4 regions of the Streptosporangium sp. NPDC051022 genome follow, and region 3 is predicted to be linked to each of the others. Evidence: riboswitches for the same ligand, from Rfam matches in the RefSeq annotation. Region 3 holds a riboswitch; each other region holds the start of a gene.
What was found. Region 3 has a riboswitch for cyclic di-AMP ahead of AB0N02_RS31495 (C40 family peptidase). Riboswitches for the same ligand answer to the same signal wherever they lie in the genome.
Positions count from the first base shown of each region.

Region 1: it holds a riboswitch for cyclic di-AMP, as region 3 does, so the genes downstream of both, AB0N02_RS39965 (NlpC/P60 family protein) here and AB0N02_RS31495 (C40 family peptidase) in region 3, are expected to answer to the same signal.
Region 2: it holds a riboswitch for cyclic di-AMP, as region 3 does, so the genes downstream of both, AB0N02_RS10270 (CHAP domain-containing protein) here and AB0N02_RS31495 (C40 family peptidase) in region 3, are expected to answer to the same signal.
Region 4: it holds a riboswitch for cyclic di-AMP, as region 3 does, so the genes downstream of both, AB0N02_RS17540 (NlpC/P60 family protein) here and AB0N02_RS31495 (C40 family peptidase) in region 3, are expected to answer to the same signal.

Region 1 covers NZ_JBFBCF010000038.1:26,016-30,869, reverse strand. The annotation lists gene AB0N02_RS39975 (branched-chain amino acid aminotransferase) at 9-1,103, opposite strand; gene AB0N02_RS39970 (3-isopropylmalate dehydrogenase) at 1,285-2,328, opposite strand; cyclic di-AMP (ydaO/yuaA leader) riboswitch at 2,474-2,692, shown strand; gene AB0N02_RS39965 (NlpC/P60 family protein) at 2,680-3,537, shown strand; gene AB0N02_RS39960 (ROK family transcriptional regulator) at 3,689-4,822, opposite strand.
Region 2 covers NZ_JBFBCF010000004.1:228,682-233,535, forward strand. The annotation lists gene AB0N02_RS10260 (hypothetical protein) at 1-735, opposite strand, end outside; gene AB0N02_RS10265 (hypothetical protein) at 887-1,027, shown strand; cyclic di-AMP (ydaO/yuaA leader) riboswitch at 1,394-1,553, shown strand; gene AB0N02_RS10270 (CHAP domain-containing protein) at 1,570-2,289, shown strand; gene AB0N02_RS10275 (ABC transporter substrate-binding protein) at 2,640-3,992, shown strand; gene AB0N02_RS10280 (sugar ABC transporter permease) at 4,070-4,854, shown strand, end outside.
Region 3 covers NZ_JBFBCF010000023.1:120,439-125,292, reverse strand. The annotation lists gene AB0N02_RS31505 (hypothetical protein) at 1-596, shown strand, start outside; gene AB0N02_RS31500 (NlpC/P60 family protein) at 723-1,670, shown strand; cyclic di-AMP (ydaO/yuaA leader) riboswitch at 2,335-2,491, shown strand; gene AB0N02_RS31495 (C40 family peptidase) at 2,634-3,080, shown strand; gene AB0N02_RS31490 (hypothetical protein) at 3,181-3,966, shown strand; gene AB0N02_RS31485 (M48 family metallopeptidase) at 3,963-4,854, shown strand, end outside.
Region 4 covers NZ_JBFBCF010000009.1:85,809-90,662, reverse strand. The annotation lists gene AB0N02_RS17550 (helix-turn-helix domain-containing protein) at 1-35, opposite strand, end outside; gene AB0N02_RS17545 (LuxR C-terminal-related transcriptional regulator) at 200-448, shown strand; gene AB0N02_RS17540 (NlpC/P60 family protein) at 601-1,584, opposite strand; cyclic di-AMP (ydaO/yuaA leader) riboswitch at 1,653-1,801, opposite strand; gene AB0N02_RS17535 (amino-acid N-acetyltransferase) at 2,284-2,796, shown strand; gene AB0N02_RS17530 (RDD family protein) at 3,037-4,221, shown strand.

The DNA.
Region 1 (4,854 bases), on a different contig from region 3:
GGTGAGGACTAGCAGATCTTGTGGATCCAGCCGTGGGTGTCGGGGCGGGAGCCGTACTGGATGCCGACCAGTTCCTTGTGGATCCTGGCGGTGACGGGTCCCCGGGTGCCGTCGCCCACGGTCCAGGCGCGGTCGGCGCCCTTGATCGAGCCGACGGGGGTCACGACCGCGGCGGTGCCGCAGGCGAAGACCTCGGTCAGCTCACCGGACTCGCAGCCCGCCTGCCACTCCTCGATCGACAGGCGTCCCTCCTCCGCCTTCAGGCCGAGTTCGGCGGCGAGGGTGAGGATCGAGTCGCGGGTGATGCCGGGCAGGAGCGTGCCGGTCAGGGCCGGGGTGAGCAGGCGGTCCCCGAAGACGAAGAACAGGTTCATCCCGCCCATCTCCTCGACGTAGCGGTGCTCGTTCGCGTCGAGCCAGACCACCTGGTCGCAGCCCTGCTCGACGGCCTGGCGCTGGGCGACGAAGGCCGCGGCGTAGTTGCCGCCGCACTTGGCGAAGCCGGTGCCGCCGGGGGCGGCGCGGGTGTACTCGGTGGACAGCCAGACCGAGACCGGCTTGTCCGCGCCGAAGTAGGCGGCGGCCGGCGAGGCGATCACCATGTAGCGGTAGGACCTCGACGGGTAGTTGACGCCGAGCGCGGCCTGGGTGGCGATCATGAAGGGGCGGAGATAGAGGCTGTGACCCGGGGTCGTGGGCACCCACTCACGGTCGGTCTGGACAAGGAGCTCCAGCGACTCGACGAACGTCTCCTCCGGAAGTTCCGGCATGGCCATCCGCAGCGCGGACTGGTTGAAGCGGGCGGCGTTCGCCTCCGGCCGGAAGGAGGCGATCGCGCCGTTCTCCTGACGGTAGGCCTTCAGCCCCTCGAAGAGTTCCTGGGCGTAGTGGAAGACCGCGGTCGCCGGGTCGAGGCTGAGCGGGCCGTACGGCGTGAGCCGCGCGTTGTGCCAGCCCTCCCCTTCCGTGTAGTCGATGGAGATCATGTGATCGGTGAAACTCTGACCGAACCCGGGATTCGCCAGTACCTGCTCGCGCTCGGCCGCGGTGCGAGCGTGGTCGGAGAGCTGCACGTCGAAGCTGAGCTTCTGAGCGGTGGTCATGACGGGGATCCTTCTCTTTGTGACGGACTGCACCTGAGTCCATTCTGCGATGGAGCAGGTAACGGGAAACTACTGCATCTATGCCGAAATCCGGCACTGTCGTTGGAGGGACGAACAAAAAAGACGCGTCCGGCGGCTCGGGTGAGCCGCCGGACGCGTCTGAGGTCGGGTAGGCGGCTTCTCAGCCGGCTACTCGGGCGGTGATGTCGTCGCCGATCTCGCGGGTGGTCCGGCCGGGGCCGGTCAGGCGCTCGACCAGGTCCTCGGCCACGGCCCGCTCCACCTTGGCGGACTCCTCGGCCAGGCCGAGGTGGTCCAGGAGCATGGCGACCGACAGGATCGTCGCGGTCGGGTCGGCCTTGCCCTGGCCCGCGATGTCGGGGGCGCTGCCGTGGACCGGCTCGAACATGCTGGGCGCGGTGCGGTCGGGGTTGATGTTGCCGCTGGCCGCCAGGCCGATGCCACCGGCGATGGCCGCGCCGATGTCGGTGATGATGTCGCCGAAGAGGTTGTCGGTGACGATCACGTCGAACCGCTCGGGCTGGTTGACGAAGAACATCGAGGCGGCGTCGATGTGGCTGTAGTCGGTGGTGACGTCGGGGTACTCCAGGCTGACCCGGTCGAAGGTGCGGGCCCAGAGGTCACCGGCGAAGGTGAGGACGTTGGTCTTGTGGACCAGCGTCAGCTTCTTGCGCGGCCTGCTGAGCGCCTTCTCGAAGGCGTAGCGGACGACGCGCTCGACGCCGTGGGCGGTGTTCAGCGACTCCTGGGTGGCGATCTCCTGCGAGGTGCCACGGCGCAGCACGCCACCGGCGCCCGCGTACAGGCCCTCGGTGCCCTCACGGATGACGACCATGTCGATGTCCTCGGGGCCGGACTTGCCCAGCGGGGTCTCGACGCCGGGGAAGAGCTTGACCGGACGCAGGTTGACGTAGTGGTCGAGCTCGAAACGGAGCTTGAGCAGCAGGTCGCGCTCCAGGATGCCCGGCGGGACGCTGGGGTCGCCGACCGCGCCGAGCAGGATCGCGTCGTATCCGCGCAACTCCTCCAGAACCGCCTCGGGAAGGACCTCACCGGTCTTGTGGTACCGCTTGGCACCCAGGTCGTAGGTGGTCGTCTCCACCTTCGTGCCGACGGCTTCCAGGACCTTCAGGCCCTCCGTGACGACCTCGGTTCCAATCCCGTCCCCGGGGATGACGGCCAGGCGAATGTTGCGCGAATCCATGCACGCACCTTACCGGTCCGTCTCGTGGAGCGAACACCAATCTCACCCATCGGACACATCTTCCTCTGACGAGGCATAAGAATTTTGTCCTATTTGCGATCTTTTGACCGTTTCGTTAAGGTCCTGGCCATTCGCATCGTCGCCTAATCCTCGCAGGCCACCCCCCTTTTCCGGCCTGCGCGGAGCCGGGGAACCACTTCCGGGATCCACGGGGCGTCCGGAGTCTTCACCTCCGCTTGCCGGAGCACGTCTCCTGCCGTCCCCCGCTGGATCCCTTGGGGCGAATCGGCGCTCTCGCGCGCCGTAGGGCGACCTTCACGTCCGAGCCCGACAGCTCACCCGGCCGGCCTTATGGAAGGAACGATCCTGACCGGCAAGACCTACCCCCGTGTCCTGACCCTGATCGTCACCGGCGCCACCGCGTTCGCGATCCCCACTCTCGCGATGGCCGACTCCGCGCTCGCGGCCTCCTCCCCCTCCCTCACGACAGCCGCCTTCCTCACCTCTCCCGCCCCCGGCCCCGTCGACTCCTCTCTCGCCCCCGTCATATCCCTCGCGCCCGCCGCCCTCACCGGCGCCGACGCCTCCGACGCCCCGGGGGCCGCCGAAACCCCGAAGACCACGAGGAAACCGTCCGCCCCCGCCTGGAAGAAGGCCCTGCAGTGGGCCATGTCCAAGCGCGGCACGCCGTACGTCTGGGGCGGCACCGGCAACGGAGGGTTCGACTGCTCCGGCCTGATGCTCCGCGCGTACGGCGCCGCCGGAATCCACCTGCCGCGGGTGGCCGCAGCGCAGTACTCCGCCTTCTCCAAGAAGATCGCCTGGAAGGACCTCCAGCCGGGTGACCTGGTCTTCTTCCACAACCTCGGCCATGTCGGCATGATCAGCAAGCCCGGGTACATGGTCCACGCCCCGAGCACCGGCGACGTGGTCAAGGTGGAGAAGCTGGGCGCGTGGCGCCGTGACAGCTTCGTCGGCGCCGTACGCCCCGACCCCAAGGGGGTCAAGCTCTCCATCGAACAGGCCAAGGAGGCCGCACAGGCCAAGCGGGCAGAACAGGCCGCACAAGCCGAGCGGGCCAAACAGGCCAAACAGGCTGAGCAGGCCCAGCAGGCCGTCCAGCCCGCACCGACCGCACCGACCACCCCCACCGATCAACCCGCGCCGACGACCGCCGCCCCGGCCCCGGCGCCCGCCACCGCCCCCTGACCCTCCGCCGGACGGGGCCTGTTCCGCGAATCCTCGCCTCCGGCGCAGAGCGGCGGAACGGGCCCCGGCCAGGGCGTCGGACAGGGCTCCGGCCAGAATCCGGGACGAGGCTTCCGCCGGGCGGACCGGCCGTACCGGCCAGCGAAGCGGATCAGCCGTGCCGGCCGGCGAAGATGACGTCCCAGGCCCGGCCGAGCGCGCGCGTGACGGCGCCCAGCAGCACCCCGCTGTCCCCCAGGCTGCTCGTGACCACGGTGGGACGCAGCGGACCCAGCTCGGCGATCCTGGCGGCGATGGAGTCGCCGAGAAGGTCGAGGTTACGGCCGACGCCACCGCTGAGCACCACGATCTCCGGATCGAGAACCGAGGCCACCGCGACGATCAGGTCGCCGATCCGTCGCCCCTCGGCCTCGACGACGGCCAGGGCCACGGGGTCTCCGGCCGCCGCGGCGCCGAAGACCTCCTTCGCCGTCTCCACCCGCGCCCCGGCCGCGCGTGCCGCGCGCACCACGCCGAGGGCGCCGACCGGGGTCTCGGTCGGTCCGTGCTCCAGCGCCTCCCTGCCGGGAACCGGATCCTCCCCGGTGGGCAGGTAGGAGACCTCCCCCGCGGCGCCGCGCGCCCCCGAGTACAGCTCGCCGTTGACGACGATGCCCATGCCGACACCGGTGCCGATGGACACCAGCGCGAAATGGGATCGTCCCTTGCCCTCGCCGTGCGCGTGCTCGCCCAGGGCCGCCAGGTTGATGTCGTTCTCGATGGTCACCTCGGTCCCCAGCGCCGCGCACAGGCGGTCCACCAGACCGGGGGTGCCCCAGCCGGGCAGGTTCGCGGCCAGGTGCAGCCGTCCCGTCTCGGGGTCGTACACGCCGGGACTGCCGACCACCGCGTGGGCGACGGAGGACCATCCGAGACCGGCCTCGGCCACCGCGGTCCGGGTCAGGCCCCGGACCGCGCGGACCAGCTCGTCCTCGGTACGCGCGTCGTTGCGTCCGTCCCTGCGCCCCACGAAGCGCCCCCGGAGGTCGGCCACCGCCACCCGGATCCAGTCGCGGCCGATGTCGACGCCCGCGACGTGCAGCACGGCGGCGTTCATGTCGTAGAGCGAGGTCACCGGGCCCGGCCGGCCGGAGACCTCGCCGACCAGGTGGACCAGGCCGTCCTCCTCAAGACCCGCCAGGGCGGCCGAGACGGTCGGCTTGGACAGGCCGGTGACCTTGGCCAGCTGGGCCCGTGAGGCCGGGCCGTGTTCGAGGAGCCGGTCAAGGAGGCGTCGCTCGTTCATCACCCGCAACAACCGTGGATTGCCGAGCCGGC
Region 2 (4,854 bases), on a different contig from region 3:
CACCGGCCCGGCGGAGCCGAGTCCGGCCAGCCAGGTGAAGTAGCGGTCACGGTGGATGAGGCCGTTGCGGACCAGTGAGGTGCCGAGGACGACGGTGCGTTCCTCGGGACCCGGCTTGCGCATGGGCTGCGAGCGGAGCCAGCCGAAGTCGTGGGTGACCAGCTCGGCCCCCCTGTCGCGTACGGCCTGCGCCAGCTCGGCGGGGACCGGCAGCGCCGTGAAGATCGACAACCGGCCCGACCTCGCCGCGGCCCGCAGCCGCAGGCCGGCGGCGGCGCCGAGGGCGGTCCGGAGGAGGCCCGGAGTGGCCCTGGCACGCAGCAGGGGCGTCCAGGGGCGCCCGGTGAGCAGTTCCAGCAGCCTGATCGTGGCCAGCCCGTCGTCGACGATCACGATCCGTCCCGGGAGGGCGGTGAGCAGGGCGGCCTGGACCTTGCCGGAGAAGGCGTCGCCGACCGCCCAGCCGGCGCCCCGGCGGGGTCTGGGCATCTCGGGCTCCGGCGTGGTCACCTCGAGGCCGGCGGGCAGGCCGAGCCGGATGACCTCACGACGGGTGACGACCAGCGGGCGAAGCTTGGCCCGGGGCACCACCCGGGCGTGGGCGCCGAGCAGCCCGGCATGGTATGCCTCCACGGCGCAGAGCATCTGCAGCGGGGACTCCACCCATGCGACGGCCGAACCCTGCTCCCGCGCGTGGTCTCGACCGTCCTCCACGCCGGGCGATGACCCGTTCACGACTGCCTCACCGTAACCGGGATGTCTTACACGCCCGGGAACTCCGGGTGAACACCCGAATACACGCACTTGCGCGGTCGACTCTCGCCGATCCACGACGGCGTGCGAGACCGTTTCGCACACCACCCCCTCCCTCGGAGGAACCCAGGTCATGCGGACCGCCGACACCATCCCCGACCTCACCGGTTCCACCACGATGGTCACCGGCGCCGACAACGGGATCGGGCCGCCGACCGTCCTGCGCCCGGCCGGAGCCGGAATCCCGACCCCGCGGGACACCGACCGCGGGTAAAGGACGATCACTTTTACCCGGCGGAGAGCCGGGTCAGCCAAAAGATCTACGTTTACCTTGGGGCGGATCATCCGGGACGACGGTAACCACCCGTCCCGTTTCTGGTTGACCGCATGAAAAGCCCTGTGTCATAGGGATTTTCGGCGTCGAATCAAAGATCGGCGCGGGCGCGGGATCGGCACGGCCCGGCTGATCGTCCCGCTCGTTTCACACCTATTCCCAAGCCATGGCAATGTGTCGGACTTGTAATCGTCTGTCCGGTTCACGTACGTTCAACGAATTCGTGGTGAGCACCTAGACCTTCGCAGGTCAGCCCATTACGAGCACATTGCCCGACCGTGTTCGCCAGGCGGATCTTCCGCCCGATGAACACGGCCGCCGAATCCAGGAGCCTCACGGGAAAGCCCGCGAGTCTCAGGGAACCGGGGAACCACTTTTTTGGGGTGAATCAGCGCGATCACGCGCCGTAGGGCACTTCCCAGCCCGAACCCGTCAGCTAACCCGGTAGGCGGCATGGAAGCGAAGCAAGGAGTTAGTCTCTTATGGCCAAGCACCGCCTTACCACCACCCCCAAGACGCACTACCTGGCCCGAATCATCCTGGGAACTTCCATCGCCCTCGCGGGCGGAATCGTCGCGGGACCCGCAGCCCTGGCGGACGCCCCGGCCCACGGCCCCATCAGCGCCCCTCCCGCGGAGAGCGCCAACACCGCCCAGAACGTCAGTGTCGTCAAGACCGCCGCCGAGGCGAAGGCCGAGAAGCAGCCCAGGGTCACCGCACAGCAGGTCCTGGACCTCGCCTCGCAGCAGATCGGCATCAGCGAGAACGCCCAGGGCGGCGGGACCAAGTTCCAGTCCTGGTACATGTCCACCGAGCGCGCCAAGGAGACCACCGCCCGCGACGGCGGCCGCATCCGGGACTACGCCAACGCCCCCTGGTGCGCGATGTTCGTCTCCTGGGTCGGCGAGCACGCCGGCATCCGTCCCACCATGGGCTGGGACGCCTACACCGTCACCCACGCCAAGTGGTTCAAGGAGAACGGCCACTGGGGCACCACTCCCAAGCCCGGCGCGGTCGTCTACTTCGACTGGCAGCGCGGCAAGGACCTCGACGGGATCGACCACGTCGGCTTCCTGAAGAAGGACAACGGCGACGGCACGATCACCACGATCGAGGGCAACACCGGCAACGGCAAGGTCGAGCAGCGCGTCCGCCCGACCTCCCAGGTCGTCGGCTACGGCTACCCGGCCTACAGCGAGTGACCACCGCTCGCCGTACCGGCTGACCCCCGCATCCGGAAAAGGGGCACGACTCATCCGAGCCGTGCCCCTTTCGGCGTTCCGGTCGCCTGTTGCGCCTCATGTTATGGGAGCGCTCCCAAAGGTTCCCATGCCCCTTTTGTCGCTTATATGCTGCTACATCCCCCGGCGCGCCACAGGATATAACGGTTGAGTTTCGGCGTATTGACGTTTCGGTTGCCCGTCGTCCACTCTTCGTGGGAGCGCTCCCAAAACATTGAGGAACCACCCCGTCGCGGGGTCGCGGTCGTCGGGGACCCGCGCCGCGGCGGCACCTCCCACCGATTCGGGCGACCACCTGAGAGGGGTCCGGAATGTTGAACAAGAGGCGGCACGGCAGGCTCGCCGCGGTCACGGTGGTGGCGGCCACCGCACTGGCCGTGGCCTCGTGCAGTTCGGGCGGTTCGGGCGAATCCGCCGCCCCCGCGCCGAGCGGCTCCGCCGCGGCCGAGCCGGTGACCGTCACCGTGCACACCTTCGGCGGCGGCGAGAACTTCGGCTACGACAAGGCCGTCGAGACGTGGAACGCCGCGCATCCGAACATCCAGGTCAAGTACCAGAACCTGACCGACCGCTTCGAGGACGTCTACCTACCCCAGCTGCTCCAGCGCCTGCAGGCGGGCAGCGGCGCCGCCGACATCATCGCCCTGGACGAGGGCGCGATGGGACTGATGAAGGCCAGGCCGCAGTTCTTCACCGACCTCGGCGAGTACGGCCTCAACGACCGCAAGGCCGACTTCCCCGCGGCCAAGTGGGACAACGGCGTCAACGCCGAGGGCAAGCTGTTCGCCCTCGGCACCGACATCGGCGGCATGACCATGTGCTACCGGACGGACCTGTTCAAGAAGGCGGGCCTGCCGACGGACCGCGAGGAGGTCGGCAAGCTCTGGCCCGACTGGAACGCCTTCATGGAGGTCGGCAAGAAGTTCCAGGCCGCCAACCCCGGCAAGGACGACCCCAGGTTCCTCGACGGCCCGAACACGCTCTACAACGTGATCCTGTCGCAGGAGGCGCCGAAGAACGGCAACGTCTCCTACTTCGACAAGAACAACCAGCTCATCATCGAGAGCAACCCGGCCGTCAAGACCGCCTTCGACACGGTCAGGAGCTTCAGCGAGGCGGGCATGACCGCCAAGCTGGGCTCCTTCACCCCGCCGTGGAACGCCGCCATCAAGAAGGGCGGGTTCGCCACGATGGGGTGCCCCGCCTGGATGCTGGGCGTGGTCTCCGGCGCGGCGGGCGACTCGGGCAAGGGCAAGTGGGACGTCGCGGCGGTGCCCGGCGGCGCGGGCAACTGGGGCGGCTCCTACCTGGCGGTGCCCAAGCAGAGCAAGCACCCCAAGGAGGCCGCCGAGGTGCTGAACTACCTCACCGGCAAGGAGGGCCACATCATGGCCTTCCAGGAGGCGGCGGCCTTCCCCAGCTCCATCCCGGCCCAGCAGGACCCGGCGGTCAGCGAGCTGAAGAACGCCTTCTTCAACGACGCGCCCACCGGCCAGATCTTCGGCGCCTCGGTCAAGGACCTGCTGCCCACCTTCCTCGGTGAGAAGCACGCCCAGGTGAAGACCTCGGTCGAGAAGGTCCTCGAGGGCATGGACCAGGGCTCGGTCCCCTACGACCAGGCCTGGACGAAGTTCCTCGAGACCGGCGTCAAGGCCGCGGGCTGACCCCCGGGCCCCACGTGCACCGGCCCGGCGGCGACCCCGCCGGGCCGGTCGCCCGCCCCCCGTCGAAAGGCTGTTCGATGACCCTCCACGCCGACACCCCGGCTCCCGCCCGGCCAGGCCCGCGCCGGCCCGCGGGAGACGGGGGACGGGGACGGAGCACGGGACGCCTCAGGGCCGGACTGTCCAGGTTCGACCTCCGGGCGACCCCCTATCTCCTCGTCTCCCCCTACTTCCTCCTCTTCACCGTCTTCGGCGTCTTCCCGCTCGGCTACACCCTCTGGGTCTCGCTGCACGACTGGGAGCTCGCCGGGGACAAGACCTTCATCGGGATCGGCAACTACGTCTCGCTGGTCACCGACGAGGCCTTCTGGAACGCGGTGCTAAACACACTCGGGATGTTCCTCATCTCGACGGTCCCGCAGCTCGTCCTGTCCCTGCTCCTGGCCAACGCGCTCAACAAGCGCCTGCGGGGCAGGCTCCTGTTCCGCGTCGGCGTGCTACTGCCGCTGATCACCTCCGTCGTCGCGGTCGCCGTCGTCTTCACCCAGCTCTACGGGCGCGACTACGGCATGATCAACTGGTTCCTCGGCCTCTTCGGGGTCGACGCGATCAACTGGCAGAACGAGAAGTGGTCCTCGTGGATCGCGATCTCCACGATGATCGACTGGCGCTGGACCGGCTACAACTCGATCATCCTGCTCGCCGCGATGCAGACCATTCCCAAGGACCTGTACGAGGCGGCCTCCATCGACGGAGCCAGCGCCCGGCGGCAGTTCTGGCGGATCACCATCCCGATGCTGCGCCCGACGATCGTCTTCACGGTGTTCGTCTCGACCATCGGCGGCCTGACGCTGTTCACCGA
Region 3 (4,854 bases):
TGGTCTGTGCCGCCCTGGTCGCCGGTACGGCCGCCGCCGCCCCCGGCATCCCCAGGGGCTTCCTGCTGTACGAGAAGGCCGCAGCCGTGAAGGACGACGATCCCCAGACGAGCTGGAGGGTCAGTGACTCGCCGAGGTCCCCGTTCGCGGTGGATCCCTGCGGCAGGGGAGCCGTGGGCAAGGCGGGCAGGACGGCCGTCAGGACGGTGACGTTCACCGGTGTCCCGGACTTCATGAAGGTCGAGCAGGTCCTGCTGTACGGCTCGCGGGCGGACGCCGGGCGGGCCATGACCCAGCTCCGCGGCGGCCTGTCCGCCTGCCGGTCGAGGAAGGACTCCGCGTCCGGTTACCGTTACACCTCCGCTCCCGTGACCGGGCTCGGAGACGACGCCCTGAGGGTCTCGGGGCAGGTCTACTACGGCGGGAAGGCCGGCGTCGGCGGGGAGCGCGGCGTGGTGGTCCGCAGGGGAAACGCCGTGCTGATCTATCTGCGGGCCGGGGAGTACGGCAGGCCCGCCGGGCGGGACTGGGCCGATCAGCTGCGGGACGCCACCGCGATGACCGGAAGGATTTGCGGGATCGCCACGTGCTCGTAATGAACAAAACAGCCAAAAAGGTGAGCTAACCCTTACCGGTTCTGTACTATTTCGCCCCAGGTCTTGGCTTGGGGAGGCAGTGCGGTGGCCGTGGCGGGTGTGCCGGTTAGGTTTGTGCGGGGGCCGATGGCCGCGGGGCTGGCCCTCGCCCTGCTCCTGATCCCGGTGGGCGGGGTGTCCGCCGAGCCCAAGCCGACGATCGCCCAGGCCAAGCGGAAGCTGGCGAAGCTCAACGAGCAGGCCGACCAGATCGTCGAGAAGTACAACCAGGCCGGCGAGCGCTGGAAGCGGGCCCGGAAGAAGTACCGGGAGCTGAACGGCGACCTCGGCAGGCAGAACGCGAAGGTCGAGGGTCTCCGCAAGGACCTGATCACCATGGCCGTCAGCAGCTACCAGAGCGGCGCCGTCGGCTGGCAGAACCTGGTCGGCCAGACCGATCCGAGCATGCTGCTGAACGGCCTGGCCGCGGCCGACCAGCTCTCCGCCTCCCGCGCCCAGTCGCTGAACGCCTTCGACGAGGCCACCAAGGCGCTGCGCCAGGGCCGCGACAAGGCCAAGGAGGCCCTGACCGAGGCCGACCGGACCCGCGACGAGCTGGCCGCGGAGAAGGCCAAGGCCGAGAAGATGGTCAAGGCCCAGACGAAGGTCCTGCGCGAGCTCGGCACCTTCCAGGCCGGCGACCCCAACAGCACGGGCATGCAGTACACCGGCTCGGCCTCCGGCAACGCCAGGGCCGCCCTGGCGTTCGCCTACGCCCAGATCGGCAAGCCGTACCAGTACGGCGGCACGGGCCCGGGTAGCTGGGACTGCTCCGGCCTCATGCAGGCCTCCTGGCGCAGCGGAGGCGTCAGCCTTCCCCGCACCACCTGGGAGCAGTGGAGCTGGGGCGCCAGCCGCAAGGTCTCCATGAGCGACCTCCAGCCGGGCGACCTCCTCTTCAGCAACGGCCTGGGCCACGTGGGCATGTACGCCGGGGACGGGAAGATGGTCCACGCCCCCCAGACCGGAGACGTCGTCAAGGTCACCCCGCTGTCGGCCTACGGCGGCCGTTTCGTCGGCGCCGTGCGCCCCTGAGCACCGCGCTCCCGGGCGTCTTCGCGCGCTCCCGAAGCCGCGCCTCCTGAAGCCGCGCTTCCCGAAGGGCCTTCGAGTGTTCCCGGGCGCCACGCCCCTGAGCGCCTTCAGGGCGGCCCGGGGCGCCGGGGCGGCTTTGACCCGCGGGGCGGGGGATCACGGCCTGTAAGGGGGCGCAGGGCCGCCCCGGCGAGGGCCGGACCCGAGGCGGTTCCGAGGCGGTTCCGAGGACGGTGCCCCATCGCGACACGCCGGTGAATCCACCGGGCGGGCCGCCTCGGATGGAACGGTCCCAGAAGTGTCTCCAAAAGGTCAGGCACGCGATGGAGCGTTCCCAGGGTGGCCGTCCGGAGCCGGGACGACGAAGATCGAAAAAACCGGTGTGACGCATGTAACAGAAGTGGTGCTTTTCGGCAACGATGTCAAGAATGTGATGAGGGTCATATTCGAACGGTGTACCGGGGTTCCGAGCAGGGATTTCATAAACGTGAAAATCTTTTTTCGATCTTCGGCTTTTACCGATTGATTGCCGAAACCCTGCCGCCGGGGTACCTTCTGGCCGCGGTCAGCAAGCCATGCGGACGCACCGAATGCCGGTCCCCCAGGCCGGTGTCCCACATAGAAATCCAGCTGGTCGCCGTTTTCCTCAGGGGTGCGCCCCAACCACGGTGACCTGCCGAGTCCGTGCAGTCATGAGGCGCGGAGCCGGGGAACCAAAAGGCCTTTGATATGGCCAGGGGTGAATCGACATGTCGTGTCGTAGGGCGTCCTTCCCTGCCCGAATCCGTCAGCTAACCCGGTAGGCATCAGTGGAAGTCCCAAGGAGAAATCCTGTCTACCACCCTGCACAACCCTCGTTTGTCGCGCCTTTCCCGCCTTTCTGTCGGCGGGTTCGTTCTCACGCTGGCCGCCTCAACCGGAGCGGTCGCACTGGGATCCACGGCGGCACACGCGACAGACACAGTGGCTGCGGTTCAGGTCAAGAGCACGGCGAAGACTCACGTCAAGCGCAAGGCGAAGGCCAAGATGAGCAGGGCCGCGCTGCAGAAGGTGAAAGCGAAGGCGGCCGTTCGGACGGCCAGGAAGCAGATCGGCGACCCGTATCGCTGGGGAGCCTCCGGCCCCGGCGCGTTCGACTGCTCCGGGCTCGTCCAGTACGCGTGGCGCAAGGCCGGCGTGTCCCTCCCCAGGATCACGACCAGCCAGTACCGCGCCGTCAGGAAGAAGGTCTCGTGGAGCAAGTTGCGCCCCGGTGACCTGCTGTTCTTCTACGGAAAGGGCCACGTGGGCATGTATGTCGGCCACGGCAGGATGGTCCACTCACCGAGCAGCGGCAAGACGGTCCGGATCGTGACGCTGAAGGGGTACTACAGGTCCGCGTTCGCCGGAGCGGTTCGCCCCGGCGCCTGAGAAGCGGGATACGGCCCCGTCCATGCCCCCGGATGGACGGGGCCGCCGCATGCGGCGCGTACACGGGAGAACGGGCACCGGTCGAGTAGCATCGGCTGACATGTCCGTCCCGAGGGGGCGCCGCGCCGTGCTCACCGGGATGCTGGCGCTGATGGGCGCGGGTCTGGTCGCGGGGGCCCGGCCTGTGCCGCGGGCGGCACGCGAGCTGTGGCCGGGGGCCGCGACCGTGGTCCGCGGCGAGCGCTCGCTCGTCGTCGGCCACCGTGCCCCGCCCGCCGAGCTGCGGGACCTGGCCACGAGGGCCGACCGCGCCTGCCGTACCGTCGGGGAGGTCTGGGGGCCGGTCAGGGCGGTGATCCTCTTCCCCGCCACCGACGCGGAGGCCGCCGCGCTCGCGGGGGCCGGGGCCACCGGCGGCCTGGCCGCGATGGCCGCCGCCGGCCGGGTGGTCGTCCTGCCGACGGGATACGCCAGGCTCAGCCCGGCGGGCCGGGACGTGGTGATCACCCACGAGCTCACCCACGTGGCCACCGGCGCGACCAGGGGCGGCCGGGTGCCGATGTGGCTGTCGGAGGGGTTCGCCGACTACGTGGGCTACCGCCACGCGGGGATCGAGGTGCGGGCGGCCGCCGCCGAGCTGGCCGAGGAGGTACGCGCGGGCGTCGTGCCCTCCCGGCTTCCCGAGCCCGCCGACTTCGCCCCCGGCGCGCCACGGCTGGCGCAGGCCTACGAGGAGGCCTGGCTGGCCTGCCGCTACATCGCGGAGCGCTTCGGCGAGAAGACGTTGGTAAGGCTTTACGGTAGCGATGTGGACAGCACGCTGGGCCTGTCGCGGGCGGAGCTCACCGTCGCCTGGCGCGATCATCTCCGGAGGGAACTCGCATGACGCGGACCGTGACGGACACTTCCGCGGGCGCCCCTGCGGGACCGCGGGGGGCCGGATGGGCGCTGGTCGCCCTCGGGGCGCTCACCGTGGCGGTCGTCGCCTTCACCACGCCCTGGCGGGCGCTGCCCGCCGACGCCCCGCCCGTCGCGCCGGATCCGGCCCGCGACTTCACCGCGGCCCAGATCGCCCGTTCCGAGGCCTTCGACGCCGTCACGAGCGTTCCCGGCTACCTGTCGCTCGGCCTGACCCTGGTCGTGGCGGGGCTGCTGATCGCCACCCCGCTGGGCGCGCGGCTGCTGGGCCGCCTGAGGGGCCCCTGGTGGCTGCGGGTGCTGCTCGGCGTCCTGGCGGTGACGGTGGCCGTGGCGATCCTGCGCTGGCCGCTGGGCATGTGGTCGGAGACCTACCTGCGCGAGTACGGCCTGTCCACCCAGACCTGGCCGTCGTGGGCGGCCGACCGCGCCAAGAACATCGGGATCGGCGCCGTGCTGACGGGGATCATGGTGCTCGCGGTGGTCGCGCTGGCCCGCCGCTACCGCCGCTGGTGGATACCCGCGGCGGTCGGGGCGTTCGCGCTGACCGTCGTCACCTCCTTCGCCTACCCGGTGGTGGTCGAGCCTCTCTTCAACGACTTCACGCCGATGCCCGCCGGGCGGCTCCGCACCGACCTGCTCGCGATGGCGGCCAGGGACGGCGTGCCGGTCGAGAACGTGCTCGTGGCCGACGCCTCCCGGCGGACCACCGCGCTCAACGCCTACGTCTCCGGATTCGGCGCGACCCGCAGGATCGTGGTCTACGACACGCTGCTGCGGGTCCCGGCGGACCAGGTCGAGCTGGTGGTCGCGCACGAGCTGGGCCACGCCAAGGCGGGTGACGTGCTGTACGGCA
Region 4 (4,854 bases), on a different contig from region 3:
GCTTGGTCCCGACTTAACCGTAAAGGCACCGACATATCATGAGTACTTCACGTAGCGCCCGCTATGTCAACAGCGCGTGCTACCTCTATGAAGAGCAGAACTTGACGACCTTTGAACAAGCCGTTTACCGTTCCTGGCGGGCGGCATTGATTCCAGACAACTCACGCCTCGGTCACAGGTGCGGGGGGAGCGACTCCAGATGGCATATCCCGAAGTGGATTCCCGTCGCGGCGACGGCCTCCTGAGCGTGGGCGAGATCGGCCTCAGCGACGAGGATCTCGTGTTGCTGGCGGAGCTCGCCAAGGGGGTCACCGTGGATCGGGTGGGCCGTCGTCTCGACATCAGCGGCCGGACGGTCCGGCGCAGGCTCCGCGGGATCTGCGACCGCATCGGTGTGGCGACGGCGATCGAAGCCGTGGCCTGGGCCGCCCGCAGACGGCTGATCTGAGCCTGTTCCGCGGAGTCCGGGCTTTCCTGCCCCTTGGGACTCTCGGCGCGGCCAGGTGCCTCTGAGCGCCGCGACAGGCCGTTCCGCGCCGGGAGGGCCGGGACAGCCGGGAGGGCCGCGGCCCGCTTCCGCGGGCCACGACCGGAAGCGCCTCAGTCGGCGATGCGCACGCCGCCCGCGAAGGGCCGGTTGTCGATCGTGGTGACGTGGACGACGTCACCGGTCTGCGGCGCGTGGACCATCAGGCCCGCGCCGATGTAGATCCCGACGTGGTGCAGGTCGCTGTAGAAGAAGACCAGGTCTCCGGGGCGGAGCTCGTTTCTGGAGACGTGGGTTCCGGCCGTCCACTGGTCGCCCGTGTAGTGCGGCAGGCTGATGCCGACCTTCTGGTAGGCCCACATCACCAGGCCGGAGCAGTCGAAGGTGCTGGGCCCCTCCGCGCCCCACACGTACGGTCTGAGCTGCTGGGTGAGGGCCCAGCGGGCGGCCTCGGCGGCCTTGCCCTCGCCCGTGATCGGCACGTTGATCCTGACCCGGCTGCTCCGGTTGCGGGCGGCCTGCGTGCGCACCTCGCTGAACAGGTCGCCCTCGACCCTCTTCACCAGGCGCTCGATCCTGGTGCGCCTGGCCCCCAGCTGGGAGAGGAGGGTGTTGACCTCGTCGGTGCGGGCCTTGGCACCGGCCTGGGCGCGCTTGGCGGTCTCGATCGCCTCGCCGATCTGGGCGACCTCCTGGCTCTGCTGCTGCTGGAGCGCGTAGTTCGTGGTCGCCTGGTCGAGGAAGGTCTCGGGGTTGGACGACTGGGTGAAGGCGAGCGCGGAGGCCAGGCCGCCCGCCATGTAGGTGCTCTGCGCCAGCAGGGTGGCCTTGGAGCGCCGGGTCTCCAGCTCCGCCTCGCTGACGGCGAGGGTCTTCTTGGCGCTCGCGGCGGCGCGCTGCGCCTCCTTGAGCTTGATCCGCCCGCCGTTGTACTGCTCGCTGAGCGTCTCGATCTCGGTGTGCAGTTTCTCGGCCTGCTTGGCGAGCTGCTGGAGGCTGGGCTTCGGTTCGGCGGTCGCCATCAGGGGAGTGCCGAGGACCAGGGAGGCGAACACCAGCCCGACGACCGTCATCCGGCGCGATAGCCCGCGCGTCACGTGTTCTCGATGGCGGGCATGCCTGCCCGCGCGCTCTCTCCCACGGTTGCGCGTGCGCTTCACCAACAGGCTCCTCTCTCGGCCGCCTGCCGGGTTAGCTGACGGGTTCGGGCCGGAGGCAGCCCTACCGTGCGCCGGTGGCGCTTCGGATTCACCCCGGGGGACTGGAGGGTGGGTCCCCGGCTCCCCATCTGCGGGGATTCGGCGGGTTCAGCACTTTACGTTGCTGACATCGAGCACGGACATTAGTGCAATTGGAGGTTCATGCTCAACCAGAACTGCAAAGCCGGTAGAGCTTTCACAACTGAAATGTCACGGGAAGGTCACGTCATTTCAAGATCGACATATGTGTCACGCAGGCCCCGGATCTTTCGGGCCCGTTCGCGTGAGAGGTCGTCGCAGGTCTGCGTTCCACGAGGGGATCGGACCGGGTGTACGGCCGGCGCGCCCGCCCCGCGGCGGCCGGTGGGCTGCCGCGTGTCATCCGGCGGATCCGAGGGGGGAGTTAAGGACGAGCCGTAAACAGACGCTGACGAGGACGTACGCTGATCGGTCATGGAGCAGGTAGCGGAGCAGTTTCCGGCGCGGGCCGTACGTGATTCCGGGGCGGTGGAACGACGGGCCGGAGACGGCGGCGGAGAGGCCGGCGCCGAGGTCGCGGGGGAGCGGTCGCCGGGCGGTCCGGGGGCCGGGACGGCGGTGGTCACGGTGCGCCGTGCCCGCACCCCGGACGTGCGCGCCATCCGGCGGCTCGTCGACACCTACGCCGGGGCGGGGCCGCGCCTGCTGGAGAAGGCCACGGTCACCCTGTACGAGGACGTCCAGGAGTTCTGGGTGGCCGACAGGGGCGGCGTCGTCGTGGGGTGCGGAGCGCTTCACGTCCTCTGGGAGGACCTCGCCGAGATCCGGACCGTCGCCGTCGACCCCGGATGCCGGGGGCTGGGCATCGGGCACCTGATCGTCTCCTCGCTTATCGGCACCGCGGGCGATCTCGGTCTGCGCCGGGTCTTCTGTCTCACCTTCGAGGTCGATTTCTTCGCCAGGCACGGATTCAAGGAGATCCAGGGGACGCCCGTCTCGCCCGAGGTCTACGCGGAACTGCTCGCCTCGTATGACGAGGGTGTCGCCGAGTTCCTTGACCTGGAGCACGTCAAGCCGAACACCTTGGGGAACACGCGAATGCTGCTTCATCTGACACGGCGGGACGCCTGAGTTGACTGTGGTGCTGACTGATCGGAAAGGTGACTGTTGATACCTATGTCGATACCTTGTGCACCAGCATGCATGTGAGTCTGACATGTGCCACATGCACAGTCGAAGTGAGGTGACGCGGTGAGCACCGGACAGCCGCCGTATCCGCAGGATGATCCCGACCGCGCACCGTCGGGTCATCCTCAATACGGACAGAATGCGGGTCGAGCCCCTGGCGAACTCGACCCCGATGTGACAGTCGTGGGATATCGATCCGAGAACACGGGACCGGGGCAGGCCCAGCCCGGCTACGGTCAGCAGGGCTACGGCCAGCAGGCCGGTTACGGGCAGCAGGCCGACTACGGCCAGCAGGCTTCCCAGCCCGGCTACGGCCAGCAGCAGGGTTACGGCCAGCAGGGCGGTACGGGCGCGTACGGCCAGCAGGCCTCCTCCCAGCCCGGTTACGGGCAGCAGGGCGACTACGGCCAGCAGGCTTCCCAGCCCGGCTACGGCCAGCAGCAGGGTTACGGCCAGCAGCCCGGGTACGGCCAGCAGGCCGCCTCCCAGCCCGGCTACGGGCAGCAGGGCGGTACGGGCGCGTACGGCCAGCAGGGCGCCTCCCAGCCCGGTTACGGGCAGCAGGGCGACTACGGCCAGCAGGCCTCCCAGCCCGGCTACGGTCAGCAGCAGGGCTATGGCCAGCAGCCCGGGTACGGCCAGCAGGCCGCCTCCCAGCCCGGCTACGGCCAGCAGCAGGGCTACGGACAGTCGGCCGACTACGGTCAGCCGGCCGACTACGGCCAGCAGACGGCCCAGTCCGGCTACGGCCAGCAGCCCGGGTACGGCCAGCAGCCGGGCTACGGTCAGCAGCAGGGCTACGGACAGCCGGCCCCTTCCTACGGTCAGGGATACGCCCCCCAGGGCGTGGTGCCCCCCGGTCTCCCCGCCCCCCTCGCGGAGTGGTGGCAGCGTCTGGTGGCCCGGATCATCGACGGCGTCATCCTGGCGATCCCGACGGTGATCGTCTCCCTCGTGCTGACCATGATCCTGGTCACCACGCCGAGCTTCGACATCAACACGGGGAAGGTGACGGAGGGCGGCGGAATCGTCCTCGCGGAGATCGTCGTCGCCCTCGTCGCGGGCCTGATCTACATCGCCTACGAGTTCCTGATGCTGAAGCAGAACGGGCAGAGCGTCGGCAAGATGGTCATGGGCATCAAGGTCGTGACGGTCGGCGGCACCCTCCAGGGTGGTCTCTCCTCCGACCTCGCGCTCAAGCGGGCGGCCGTGCTCTTCGGCCCGCTCGCCCTGCGCGGGGTTCCGTTCCTCGGGTGGATCGCCAACATCTTCTACCTGGTGAACACGCTCTGGCTGTTCTGGGACAAGCCGCTGCAGCAGTGCCTGCACGACAAGGTCACCATGACGGCGGTCGTCAAGACCAAGTAGTTGTACGAAAAGGGGCCGGCGGGTTCAACCCGCCGGCCCCTTTTCGCGTACGAGTGGGGAAAGGTGACCGGTAACGCCGTCCCGCCGGGATGCGATGGAAGCGCAAACCCATTCGCGACGGCGTGAGGAGCGTTATGGCCGTCCACCCGCCTCCGGCGGCGACAATCGCCGCGGATCGCAGACGCCACGGCAGGGCGGGCCTCGTCGGTCGCGGGGCACCCGGCCCCGTGAACTCCGCGCGTCCGGCCTTTGGGGCCCCGCAGGGGCCGCCTTATGGGCCGTCGTCCGCCGAGCGTTATGAGGTCCCAAAGGGAGAACGCCCGGCGCCGGGACTTCCCACACCGCCGGCCGAAAGGGCGGCGCTCCGGGGACACCCGCATCCCGGCCGGTGTCATCTTCGTGTCCCTCAAGTGATTGTCCAACCGGACTTCTCCTTCACCCGCCGGGCGAGGGGTGGAGACCTTCTTACCGATGCCCGCTCGGGAGCCCCGGTGTTGCCGTGGTTGTTGGAGAGTCCGAACCCGTTTGGTGGTTATACGGTCTACGACTATGTCCTAGATGCCAGACAAGGACGTACTCTTGGTAAGAAAACGAGGAAGATCCGTCTTCTTCTGTCCGGCGGAGTCGTACCAC